2 regions of the Butyrivibrio sp. AE2032 genome follow, and region 2 is predicted to be linked to the other one. Evidence: a T-box and tRNA genes for the amino acid it is inferred to sense, from the RefSeq annotation. Region 2 holds a T-box; the other holds one or more tRNA genes.

What was found. A T-box is a leader RNA that pairs with one kind of tRNA and senses whether it is charged. The one in region 2 lies ahead of ileS (isoleucine--tRNA ligase), so its partner is inferred to be a tRNA-Ile.
Region 1: it encodes a tRNA-Ile, which carries the amino acid that the T-box ahead of ileS (isoleucine--tRNA ligase) is inferred to sense. The anticodon was not compared.

The regions. Positions count from the first base shown of each region.
Region 1 covers NZ_JNLF01000005.1:1,364,609-1,371,151, forward strand. Annotated here, with positions in the region: gene BO18_RS23675 (ATP-binding protein) at 1-531, opposite strand, end outside; gene BO18_RS35065 (antitoxin VbhA family protein) at 975-1,139, shown strand; gene BO18_RS23680 (Fic/DOC family protein) at 1,139-1,726, shown strand; tRNA gene BO18_RS23685 (tRNA-Ser) at 2,140-2,233, opposite strand; tRNA gene BO18_RS23690 (tRNA-Gln) at 2,237-2,310, opposite strand; tRNA gene BO18_RS23695 (tRNA-Ser) at 2,314-2,402, opposite strand; tRNA gene BO18_RS23700 (tRNA-Gln) at 2,407-2,480, opposite strand; tRNA gene BO18_RS23705 (tRNA-Arg) at 2,487-2,561, opposite strand; tRNA gene BO18_RS35070 (tRNA-Cys) at 2,567-2,642, opposite strand; tRNA gene BO18_RS23710 (tRNA-Ile) at 2,646-2,720, opposite strand; tRNA gene BO18_RS23715 (tRNA-Ile) at 2,795-2,868, opposite strand; tRNA gene BO18_RS23720 (tRNA-Leu) at 3,042-3,118, opposite strand; tRNA gene BO18_RS23725 (tRNA-Arg) at 3,122-3,197, opposite strand; tRNA gene BO18_RS23730 (tRNA-Leu) at 3,202-3,278, opposite strand; tRNA gene BO18_RS23735 (tRNA-Leu) at 3,282-3,361, opposite strand; tRNA gene BO18_RS35075 (tRNA-Leu) at 3,365-3,442, opposite strand; tRNA gene BO18_RS23740 (tRNA-Arg) at 3,797-3,872, opposite strand; tRNA gene BO18_RS23745 (tRNA-Phe) at 4,278-4,353, opposite strand; tRNA gene BO18_RS23750 (tRNA-Asn) at 4,440-4,513, opposite strand; gene BO18_RS23755 (helix-turn-helix transcriptional regulator) at 5,040-5,945, shown strand; gene BO18_RS33440 (YbhB/YbcL family Raf kinase inhibitor-like protein) at 6,049-6,543, shown strand, end outside.
Region 2 covers NZ_JNLF01000003.1:1,191,607-1,198,149, reverse strand. Annotated here, with positions in the region: gene BO18_RS07350 (ABC transporter ATP-binding protein) at 1-352, shown strand, start outside; gene BO18_RS07345 (ABC transporter ATP-binding protein) at 336-1,280, shown strand; T-box leader at 1,355-1,595, shown strand; gene ileS (isoleucine--tRNA ligase) at 1,760-4,951, shown strand; gene BO18_RS35575 (flagellin N-terminal helical domain-containing protein) at 5,085-5,387, shown strand; partial or broken gene BO18_RS36480 (flagellin) at 5,342-5,563, shown strand; gene BO18_RS35565 (flagellin N-terminal helical domain-containing protein) at 5,726-6,543, shown strand, end outside.

The DNA of each region.
Region 1 (6,543 bases), on a different contig from region 2:
CGGCCATCCTCCGCGACAAGCTGCAAATATCAACTCCTCAAATGATAATTCCGATTTATTTCCTTCAAACTCATAACCATCCCTATCAATCATTTCGGATAATGATACATTCCCGACCGAATCACCGAATTCCCACAATGTCATCGGATACATCTTAATCTCGCTTATTCTTCCCGTACCAGTATGCGGTGTATCGATCTTCTTACTACTTGAACCTGTAAGATAAAACTCGCCTGTCGATTCGGGGTTATCATCGCAATTCTTTCTTATTGTTCCCCAAAGCTTAGGCGCATCCTGCCATTCGTCGAATAATATCGGCTTCTCATTATTTAGCAACAGCTTTGGTGAAGTTTCCGCTACTGAAAGATATCCGCTTCTTTTTTCTTCGTCTTGAAATTCAATAACGGTTTTACATCTTTCACTTGCAGTTCTGGTTTTACCGCATCCTTTCGGACCTACGATATTGACTGCATTAAAAACCTTGGATTTTCTATCCAGTTCGTTATCTACAACTCGTCTTTTGTATTCCACGGTCTCCACCTTCTAAACAGTTGATTTTCAGCCTTATATTATACTTGTTAAACACTTTTCGCAAGTTTTGTTGGGCGTTTTTCGGCATTTCTGTTGGGCGTTTTTCGGCATTTCTGTTGGGCGTTTTTCGTTTTTCGTTGCGTAACAATGAAGCACTAACTTGTCATAAGTATTCGCACACTTGACAAAACCTTGCATATTATCACCGAGTGGAGCCACTGACACCAATTTACACATCGTGAAATACACACCAAAGATGTCGTTATTCTGGCTCAATATGGATTATCCGGCAAATGTGCGATTTGAGACTTAACCTGAAGGACATACAGGTCAAGCTGCCTGGAAAGCTGATAAGACAATAAATATCATTGAATGATTCGTTTCTTAACACTAAATGTAGAACCAACCCGTGTATGATATAATTTCTGTATCAGGAGGTGCTTATGTCAAACGATTTGGCTCTAGCTAATGCAATCGCGTCCGTAGAAATGGAAGGCCTTTATCTTAGTGATGAAGGTTATGAATTGTGTCGCCAATATTCCAATAATGAAATCACATGGAATGAATTTCTGACTAAAGCACTTGAGCTTGTTAATAAGCAAGACTAATGGGATATAGTATTGATCCAATTTCCGCAGATTGTTATAAAGGTACGACTTGTTTGATAAACAAGTTCGGTATTAAAGATGAGAAAAAGCTCTCGCAAATGGAAACTCTAATCACTACTGCAAAATGCAAGGAGTTAGAGGTAAATCCTATTGATGGCGATTTTGGATTTGAACATTATAAAGCTATACACAAGTATATCTTTGAGGATCTTTACGATTGGGCAGGAAAAGTAAGAACTGCTTCCATTTCTAAAAAAGGCACTATTTTCACTTTGCCGGAATCAATCGAACCTCTAGCGGATAGAATATTTACAGGCTTGCAGAAAGAAAACTGCTATATCGGATACGATAATAACCAGTATATAGAATCCATCGTTGACTTTTACTGCAGAACTAATATGCTTCACCCTTTTAGAGAGGGAAATGGAAGAACTCAAAGAGTTTTCTTAACACAGCTTATTCGTCATAGTGGTCATGATATAAACTTTTCAACTATTGATACGGACGAACTAATGATTGCTACTATTCAATCCGCAAACGGAATCGTTGATTATCTGAGAAATCTGTTCAGAGAATCTATTATCTGAAATAGTTCCTTAAGTACAGGCTAGACTTATGTAGAGATATGTTAAACCAGCGTGAATTTACATATATGTAAGGGTAGATTTGTGTAGATGAGTGTAGAAAGGATAATAGGGTATTTCAGGGCGATCCCGACTATGAAACCGCTTGACCGATAGTCTATCTATTCAGCGTCCAATTTGGTTCTTTAAACTCAATATAATCAGGCATTTCAGCTCATTTTGCCACGTGCAAGATAGGCTTCATTTTTGTTTTGCTACGACAAATCTCCGGAAATTGTCGCAACCCCAGTCTGATGTTTTCTTACTATTGCCGCGTCATTTTTGCAACGATTTTGAAATCGTTGCAAAGTTGCAATCGAAGATAACCAAAGATACGAGAACACATAGTTCTGATTTCCTTAACAAACAATCCTCTCTGGCGTCGGCACCGGGATTCGAACCCGGACACCGCCTGAGCGGCTACTCACGGTTTAGCAAACCGCTGCCTTACCGGATTAGGCTTATGCCGACATATGGCAGAGACCCAAGGAATCGGACCTTGATCTAATGATTCAGAGTCATTTGTGCTGCCGTTGCACCAGATCTCTATATGGCGCCGTGTGAGAGATTCGAACTCCCAGTGCTTTTTACACACAACGGTTTTCAGGACCGACCCTCCTCCCCGCTAAGGTAACACGGCGTATTGGCAGTCCCTGTACGATTCGAACGCACACCAAAGGCGTCAAAGGCCTCTGTGCTGCCTTTACACCAAGGGACTTAAATGTGGTGATCGCAGAGAGGATCGAACTCCCATTTTCCGGTTCGTAGCCGAACGGTCTATCCGTTAGCCTATGCGACCCTGATTGGAGCCTCCGACAGGACTTGAACCTGCATGACACAGTTTTGCAGACTGTATGCCGAGCCGATCGGCGGCAGAGGCATTTGGTCGGAACACAAGGATTCGAACCTTGAACCTGACGGATATAAGCCGCCTGCTCTACCGTTGCGCTATATTCCGATGGGGTGTGGGTGTAAGACAGGACAACCTTCAGCACGGATCAGATGAGAAGTTGTATGCCTGTCTGTCCCACATGGTCGTAGCAGATAGAGTCGAACTACCGTTACCCGCTTATCAGACGGGGTTCCTGCCTTTGAAAGATGCTACGATACTGGTGCCGGTCGAGGGTAACGCTCCCACTAGTGTCCTGGGACGACGGATTTACAGTCCGCCCCGCCTCTTTAACGGAATACACCGGCATGTTTGGTTGCGGAGCCGGGAGTCGGACCCGGGAGATCAAACTTATGAGGCTTGCCCGGAAGCCGTTCCTCTCCGCAGTTTTGGTGTCTGAACAGGGGTTCGAACCCTGAAGATACTGATCTTGAATCAGCCGTGTCTGCCAGTTGCACCATTCAGACATTTGGCACCCGCACGAAGACTCGAACTCCGATCCGCGGTTTAGAAGACCGCTGCACTGTCCGGTTGTGCTATGCGAGTATGTTGGTGCGCCAGCCCGGATTCGAACCGGGAGTGACACGGGGCTTAAACCCGCCGTATATGCCGTTCTACTACAAGCGCTTATGGTACCTCCGGTGGGAGTCGAACCCACAAAAAGACCCGGATTCTTAGTCCGGCGCATATGCCGGTTCTGCTACGAAGGTATGTGGTATCCCCGCCCGGATTCGAACCGGGATAAAGACGCTTCTGAGACGCCTGCGTATACCTGTTCCGGCCACGAGGATATGCACTTCGATCACCGCTATTGATTCAAGACTTTAATGATCGAAGAATGAAAACGCTGAGACAGTGACGTTTTACCGCAGCATCATCCGCCGTTGGAAGCGGGCTGTCACACAGCCTGTTAAGCTGTAGCTGCGATGAACACAGGTTTTGTAAAAGCCTGCAAAATCTTACGTAAAGCCTTATAGATATCCTTTGGGCACATTCTTCCCTGCTAAAGGATTCACAGTTTGCGGACTGTTAGAGTTGCACTTACTCGTACCGTCTCTTACTTCGCCTTGCGGGCTGGTAAGCCATCATCTTACAGATGGATAAGTTCATTGTCGGTCTTTACGTGACAAGCACTTTTGCCGTAATGGTGGTTAATACCGGATTCGAACCGGCGACACTTCGATTAGGAGTCGAATGCTCTACCCGCTGAGCTAATTAGCCCGAACTTCAGATTGGCTGCGAGGCTTGTCTTTGGACGCCGGTACCTTTTGGATACCGTCCATCCGTCACAGTCATGCTTGTCTTGTTATCGACTTACTTGAAGATGAAAGACCTGCCTTTCGGTTTAAGACCTTTCATGGACATCAGACCAACACTGTCTCTTACGGAGTTCGTGTCGGTAAGCTGCCGGCCGTCCACCCATTTCTGAGTTAGTATAGGGCATCTCTCAATGCCCCTGCCCGTTCATGCTCTCACCAGTCGGCCTTGAGCAGAAGACCGGGTATCGGTCGTACAGGTTTTCCGTTGAACTGCATCAGATGCAGTCGCGATGCGCGGAAGTTCTAAGCGCTGTCACTTTATCCCCGTTGCCGGGTTTATCTTAAACGGCCCGAAACCGGCCGTATCTGGTGGGCAGTGTTGGTGTCGATCCAACCTACACGGTGCTTCAAACCGCTGCTTTCACCGGATTAGCTTACCGCCCTAAAATACGGGACAATTGGGTCACTGATCCTCATTGCCCCGGGGATGTTTTGCATGGAGTGCCTGTTTCCCTGCAAGACATCTTATTGGCTCCCTTCGCAGGAATCGAACCTGCATTATCTGATTAACAGTCAGGCATCCTACCTTTGAATGAGAAGGGAATGTTTAAAGATTAAGTTGTCAAGGTCCGCGAGAATAAAAAGACCGTCCGGTTTTATTCTCATTCCGGACGGTCTTATGAAATCAGTCTTTTTGCTTGTGCCTAAACAAAAGTCAGTTCACATAGCGACCGTCCGTGTTCGTTAAATCTATAGCTGCCGTAAAAGCGTATGCGGTTATCCGAAGATATCTGGACAAATGAACATGCCAAGCTTAACGCCGTATTCATGAGCGCTTTGAGGTTAATCGTAAGTTGTCTCAACATAGTAGCCATCTGCTGTTCCTTTTTCCTTTCCGCAAGTCATAAAAAAAGAAGTGCTGTACGATCCAAACCTTATATTTCAGGTTCAGATGTCGGACAGGCACTTCCTTCATCTGGCGAGATTGTAGCACTGCAAAATGCCTTATGCAAGGGGTTTTTTGAAGATTTGCAAAAAACTTTTTGGGTACCGCAAACACATATATTTACACTATATTCTATAGGCTATAATAACGATAATTAAGAAGTTTAAGGGGAGGACAAAACAGATGAATCTTTGCACCGAATGTCACTGGGACGGATGGGACCGGATAGTCGCTATCTATCCCGAAGTATGCACTGTTCTTCCCGAATACATAAACGACAAAGAGAACTACAAGATCGTTCTTCTCGAGAAGGGCGTGCTCGAAATAAAAGACGGCAGGAAAAAATTCGAGGTAAAAGCTCCCGCGCTCATATGCCTCACGCAGAGAGACAAACTTGATTACCGCATCGTAAAAGAGATAAAAGCAGAGGTCTTATTCTTCAAGCCTTCAGCAATAAGAGACGAGTTCACGTTCGAGCGCATCGATGCGGGCGAGTTCGCCGAAGCATACGGCCAGACAATCTATCAGGACTATATCCTCATAAGGTTCTTCGGCGCCGGAAAGGATCTGTCGGACCACGTCATCCAGCTTACCGTGAACGGATTCAAGCGCCTTAAGGAATATTACTTATCGACCGAGAAGGAACTCCTGGAACAGAAAGACGGTTTCTGGCCCTGCCGCAGCAGATCGTATCTTATGGAAATGCTGCACTTCATCGTCTATTCCTTCGTGGAAGTCGCACCTGAAGAAAAAGAATCCTCAGGACAGGAAGAATTCTCGAAGATAGCGGAATACCTGAACGAACACATTGACGAGCACATAACACTTGAAACACTCACGAAGAAGTTCGCCATAAACCGCAACAAGTTAAATGCCCTCTTCATGGAACAGTCCTCCATGACGTGCCTTAACTATCTGCTCAATTTAAGGCTGGACCTTGCAAAGATCCTCCTTACCAAGACCGAGCTCCCCATAGGCGAGATCAGCGCCAGGGTCGGATATCCCGATGCAAACTACTTTGCCAAGATCTTTAAGAATGCGGTCGGAAAGACGCCTTCGAAGTACAGGGAGACACAGAGAAAGGAATAACTATTTTCTTCCTTTGTGCAGATATTACTGTTTTCCGTGAGGATATTTCTAATACCCTCTTCCCTCCCCCATGTAGAATCGGGTCAGAAGGAGGGCAAAAAAGATGTCATTACGAATAAAAGCGGCATATCCGGTCACGGCGATAACGTTCCTTGGCATCCTCATGTCAGGGTGTTCGGCGGAGATCGTAAACACGACGGAGACCACTGGCATCACACCCCTGTCTGACAGTGAGATAACCGCCTCTTTTGCCTCGGAAGGCATAAGTAACATTGTTATAAACTCAATAAACACAAGGGATTCGGCAGAATCGGGCGAAAACACGCAATATACGCTCAAAGACACCGTCAGCGTCACTTATGAGGCTGACATAATGGGCGGGATACTGTCCCAGACGGTCTCAAAAGACCTCGAATTCTGCCTGAACGGCACGACCGGCTCATGGGAGATGACGGATGAGACCACGACAGCCTGTGAGGTCGACAACTCGGCACTCGTATGGAGCAGTTGGAAGACTGACATAACCAGTTCGGATGAGATATCGGATCTGTTCGGCGGAAAAATACAAAGCGGAGATACGGGAATCCTCTACATCCGT
Region 2 (6,543 bases):
AGAAGTTGGCAACATCAATGAGATCTTCTATGATCCAAAGCACCCTTATACCTGGGGACTTTTGTCAGCTATGCCTGACCTTGGAACTGATGATGACAGGCTTTACACTATTCCCGGATCACCTCCGAACCTTCTTCATGAGAAGGAAGGCGATGCTTTTGCACCACGTAATGCATATGCACTGGAGATTGATGATAAGCTTGAGCCACCTATGTTCCAGATCACAGAGACACACTCTGCTGCTACATGGCTTCTTGACCCAAGGGCTCCAAAGGTTGAGATGCCGGTTGAGATTAAGACCAGAATAGAAAGAATGAAGAAGGAGGCGAAGGAAAATGGCAGCGAATTATAATGAAGCCCCCCTTCTTGAGGTGGAGGGATTAAAACAGTACTTCCCCATAAGCTCCACTTATACAGTAAAAGCTGTGGATGATGTAAGCTTCAAGGTTTATCCAGGTGAGACCTACGGCCTGGTAGGAGAATCCGGATCAGGAAAGTCTACTATCGGAAGAAGTATCATAAGATTGTATGACCCTACCGAGGGCAAGATCTCTTTTGCAGGAATGGACATAAGCGGAAAGATGTCCAAGTCCACAAAGGATAAGCTGAGAATGCAGATGCAGATGATCTTCCAGGACCCTATGGCTTCTCTTAACCCCAGAAAGAAGATCAAGGATATCATCGGAGAAGCTCTGGATGTAAATAAGCTCTACAACACCAGGGAAGAGAGGGACAGAAGAGTAGAGGCTATCCTTCAGAAGGTTGGTCTTGCCAAAGAGCATGCGGATCGCTATCCCCATCAGTTTTCCGGCGGACAGAGACAGCGTGTCGGAATAGCAAGGGCTCTGATCCTGAACCCTAAGCTGGTTATAGCAGATGAGTGTATCTCTGCTCTTGACGTTTCAATCCAGGCCCAGGTGGTTAACCTTATGAAGGATATCCAGGAGGAGACAGGGGCAGCATATCTTTTCATTGCTCATGATCTTTCCATGGTAAAGTACATCTCCGACAGGATCGGAGTTCTGCACCTTGGGCACCTTCTGGAGACAGGAACTACGGATGAGATCTTCTCAAATCCCATCCATCCTTATACAAAGAGCCTTCTTTCTGCAATTCCTATTCCAAATCCGGAGCTGGAAAAGAACAGGATTGCCCTGAATTATGACTATAAGACCTCGGGGCTTGATTACACCAAGGGCACAGAGCACCTTGTTGGTGGCACTCACTATGTAAAGTGCACCGATGAGGAATTTGCAAGGTTTATGGCTGGGGAGCAGTAATCTTTAACGGTCTACATAAAATTTACTTGCACCATTAGGGAAATAGTAGTATTATGTGAACGTTAAAATCTAATAGAAAAGCTATGACGAAGACAGTAGGCTCTCCCAAAGCCACAGAGAGCTGCCGGTTGGTGAAAGGCAGTGCGATTAAGAGATGACTGAAGATCACTTCTGAGCTGCAGGATTGAAAATAAAAAGTAGATCCTGACGTACTCCCAGCGTGATTGGGAAGCGTATTCAACCGGAGCTAAGCTCACGGCGCGTATGTGTAAACAGGTGGTATAACGAGAGTAAATTATTAGCCTCGTCCTTTTTACAGGACGGGGCTTTTTTTCCGTGTGAAGCAGAGCCATGCAGTGATGTGCAATGTGTGCTGGCACACAATTGTACATCAATATATGGCGAGCAACACGAACGAGGAAATGCGTAGCATTTTCGAGTCTGTGTCTGCTTCATACGGACCAAGAAAGGAGATGTCAATGTACACAAAAGTCGAGACCGACATGAATTTTGTCGGAAGAGAGAAAAAAGTTGAAGAGTTCTGGAAGAAGGAAGACATATTCCAGAAGAGTGTTGATACCCGCAGCCAGGGTGAGATGTATATGTTCTATGATGGCCCGCCAACAGCTAACGGAAAGCCACATATCGGACACGTTCTTACCCGTGCCATTAAGGATATGATCCCAAGATACCGTACCATGAAGGGATACACAGTTCCCCGTAAGGCTGGTTGGGATACTCACGGACTTCCTGTAGAGCTGGAAGTTGAGAAGATGCTCGGCCTTGACGGCAAGGAGCAGATCGAAGAGTACGGAATGGAGCCCTTCATCAAGAAGTGTAAGGAATCCGTATGGAAATATAAGGGAATGTGGGAGGATTTCTCAGGAACAGTTGGTTTCTGGGCTGACATGGATCACCCATATATCACCTATGATGACAACTTTATCGAGTCTGAGTGGTGGGCTCTTAATGAGATATGGAAGAAAGGTCTTTTGTACAAGGGTTTCAAGGTAGTTCCTTATTGCCCTCGTTGTGGAACCCCTCTTTCATCTCACGAGGTAGCACAGGGCTATAAGACTCTTAAGGAGCGCACAGCTGTAGTTCGTTTCAAGGTTGTAGGAGAAGACGCTTACTTCCTGGCATGGACAACAACACCTTGGACACTTCCTTCAAACATCGGTCTTTGCGTAAACCCTGATGAGACTTATGTAAAGGTTAAGGCAGCAGACGGCTACACATATTATCTTGCACAGGCTCTTGCTGATACAGTTCTTGGATCTCTTGCTAAGGAAGAGGGACAGGCAGCTTATGAGGTGCTTGAGACATACGTTGGTACAGACCTTGAGCACAAGGAGTACGAGCCTCTTTACCAGTGCGCTAAGGATGAGGCTGACAAGCAGCACAAGAAGGCATTCTTCATCTACTGCGACAACTACGTAACTATGTCAGATGGTACTGGTATCGTACACATCGCTCCTGCATTCGGTGAAGACGATGCAAGAGTTGGTCGTAAGTATGACGCTCCTTTAGTACAGATGGTTGACAGCGAAGGACGTCTTAAGCCTGAGACTCCTTTCGGCGGATACAGATGTAAGCCTACTCAGAAGGAAATGGATGAGGGTGCAGTAAGTGCAGATCCAGAGGTACTTAAGGATCTTGATGCAAGAGGACTTCTGTTCTCCGCACCTAAGATGGAGCACGATTATCCTCACTGCTGGAGATGTGGAACACCACTTCTTTACTACGCTCGTTCTTCATGGTTTATCAAGGTTACAGAGGTTAAGGACGACCTTATCCGCAACAATAAAGAGATCAACTGGGTTCCTGAGTCAATCGGTAAGGGAAGATTCGGTGACTGGCTTGAGAACATTCAGGACTGGGGTATCTCCCGTGACAGATATTGGGGAACTCCTCTTAATATCTGGGAGTGCGATGACTGTGGTCACCAGCTTTCAGTAGGATCAAGAAAAGAGCTTGCTGAGCTTTCAGGAGATCCATCTGCTGAGACAGTTGAGCTTCACAGACCATACATCGATCAGTTTGAGATCACCTGCCCTAAGTGCGGCAAGAAGATGCACAGGGTAAAAGAGGTTATCGACTGCTGGTTCGATTCAGGAGCAATGCCATTTGCACAGCTCCACTACCCATTTGAGAACAAGGAGCTCTTTGAGAAGCAGTTCCCTGCTGAGTTCATTTCAGAGGCTGTAGACCAGACAAGAGGATGGTTCTACTCACTCCATGCTGAGGCAACACTTCTTTTCAATAAGCCTGCATTTAAGAACGTTATCGTTCTTGGACTAGTTCAGGATGAGAACGGACAGAAGATGAGTAAGTCAAAGGGCAACGCTGTTGATCCTTTCGATGCTCTTGAGAAGTACGGTGCAGATGCAATCAGATGGTACTTCTATACAAACTCTGCTCCATGGCTTCCAAGCCGTTTCTCCGGAGACGCAGTTATGGAGGGACAGCGTAAGTTCCTTGGAACACTTTGGAATACCTATGCATTCTTCGTACTTTATGCTAATATCGATGGTTTTGATGCGGCAAACTACAAGCTTGAGCTCGATAAGCTTACTGTTATGGACAAGTGGCTTCTTTCAAAGCTTAACAGCTGCGTAAAGGCTGTTGATGAGAACCTTAACAACTACAGAATTCCTGAGGCTGGTAAGGCGCTTGATAACTTCGTTGACGAAATGTCCAACTGGTATGTTCGCCGCAGCCGTGAGAGATTCTGGGCTAAGGGAATGGAGCAGGATAAGATCTCTGCTTACATGACTCTTTATACAGCACTGGTTACTGTTGCTAAGGCAGCAGCTCCTATGGTTCCATTCATGACAGAGGAGATCTACCAGAACCTTGTTCGCAACAGCTTCAAGGATGCACCGGAGTCAATTCACCTTTGTGACTTCCCTGTAGTTGATGAGTCACTCATTGATACTAAGCTTGAGAAGGACATGGAGGAAGTTCTTGATATCGTAGTTCTTGGACGTGCAGGCAGAAATGCAGCAAACATCAAGAACCGTCAGCCTATCGGACAGATGTATGTTAAGGCTGAGCAGACTGTAGGCGAGTTCTACACAGATATCATCAGAGAAGAGCTCAATGTAAAGAGTGTTGAGTTCACAGATGACGTAAGGAACTTCACAAGCTACAGCTTCAAGCCACAGCTTAAGACTCTTGGACCTAAGTACGGCAAGAACATCGGAGCAATCAAGGCATACCTTGAGGGTCTTGATGGAAACGCTACAATGGATGAGCTTAACACCAACGGAAAGATCAAGTTCACAGTAAATGATGTGGATGTTGAGCTTGTTAAGGAAGACCTCCTTATCGAGATGGCTCAGAAGGAAGGTTTCATTTCTCAGGAGAACTGGGGAATCACTGTTGTCCTTGATACAAACCTTTCAGAGGAGCTCATCAAAGAGGGCTTTGTACTTGAGGTTATCAGTAAGGTTCAGACCATGCGTAAGGATTCAGGCTTCGAAGTAATGGATCACATCAAGGTTTCTCTTAACGGAAACGACAAGCTTGCTGAGATCGTTAAGGGCAGTGAAGCAGCTATCTCAACAAAGGTTCTTGCAAACGAGATCGTATACGGCTCAGATGTTGCAAATGCAAAAGAGTGGGATATCAACGGCGAGAAGGTTACAATCGGCGTAGAGAAGGTCTGATAGCTTTTTTAACTAAATAAACAACTTAGAATTCCGGAAGGCAAAAAACGCTTTCCGGAATTTTTTTTTGCTAAACTTTTTCTGCTCAAAAGCCGATATAGAAATCACAGGATGTGCATTAGAGGGAACAGGGATGGTCGTACAGCATAATTTTTTAGCGATGAATTCAAACAGGCAACTTGGAATAACGACTGGCATTCAGGCTAAGTCATCTGAAAAGCTGTCCTCAGGATACAGAATCAATCGTGCAGCAGACGATTCCGCGGGGCGTGAATTTAAGGAAAGAACCAGGGGCATCGATGAAAATGAAGATTATGCCATTACTTTTAAGCTGGAGAACATAGATGGGTTTGGTGGAGACAACGGAAGGAATATTTTGGGACTAATATCAGATCGTATTATGGTGCGTTGCAAAACCGCCTTGAGCATACGATAAGGAATCTTGATAACGTGGTCGAGAATACATCGGCATCGGAGTCCCTTATTAGGGACACGGCTATGTCTGAGGAAATGGTCAGATATTCCAATAACAACATACTTGCTCAGGCCGGGCAGATGATACTGGCTCAATCGAATCAATCAAATCAGGGAGTATTATCTTTACTCCAGTAAACTCTCTTTCTGAAAATGAAAGAGAGTTTTTTTATGCAATCTATTACTGAAATTAAGTTTCTTGTCGATATAACTTATGACTGCAAGGATGTGGTGGTTATATGCATGGATGCTTTAAGGAGGCGCCTGGGTAGTCGGGCATGGTGATAGAAGGATCTTGGCATGGTAATACAGCATAACCTTTCGGCGATGAATTCTAATAGACAGCTTGGAATAACGACTGGGATACAGGCCAAGTCGTCTGAGAAGTTGTCTTCTGGTTATAAGATCAATAGAGCTGCAGATGATGCAGCCGGCCTTGCTATTTCCGAGAAAATGAGAAGACAGGTAAGAGGACTTAATCAGGGGTCTGAGAACATTCAGGATGGAATCTCCCTGCTTCAGGTGGGTGATTCTGCTCTGGTGGAAGTTCAGGACATGCTTCAGCGCATGAATGAGCTTTGCATTAAGGCGGCCAATGATACCCTACAGTCTGTGGACAGAAGCTATATTCAGCAGGAGATAAATCAGTTAAAAGAGGAAATAGACCATATTTCGGCAACAGCCTCATTCAATGAGAGACTTCTTTTTGATGATCTGTTCCCCGGGGAAAAGAAATATAAGAAGCTCTCGGATGTTATCAAGTCTTCAGCAGCAGAGACAGGAGGACTGACAGAAGCTTTCCAGAAAAATGGCAGATGGTATCCGGCAGCAAATATGGACCTTACCGAAGTAGATGCAAATGTGGTGAAGGCGTTGGATGGAAAGGGTTTTTCTTTCACCTGTGCAGCAAGCTGTAGTGAGGTTTTCGAATTTTCTTTTGACACATCAACTTCCAGCAGCAGAATAGAGGGATCTACTCAGTATAGTAGAGGAACCCATAAATACATTATCGGAATAGCAGACTGTAAAAACGGCGAAGATATCGTTGATAAGATCTTTGAGTTTGCATACAACAATCCATTAAATGGAATGCCAGCCTCCAAAATGGCGGAAATGTC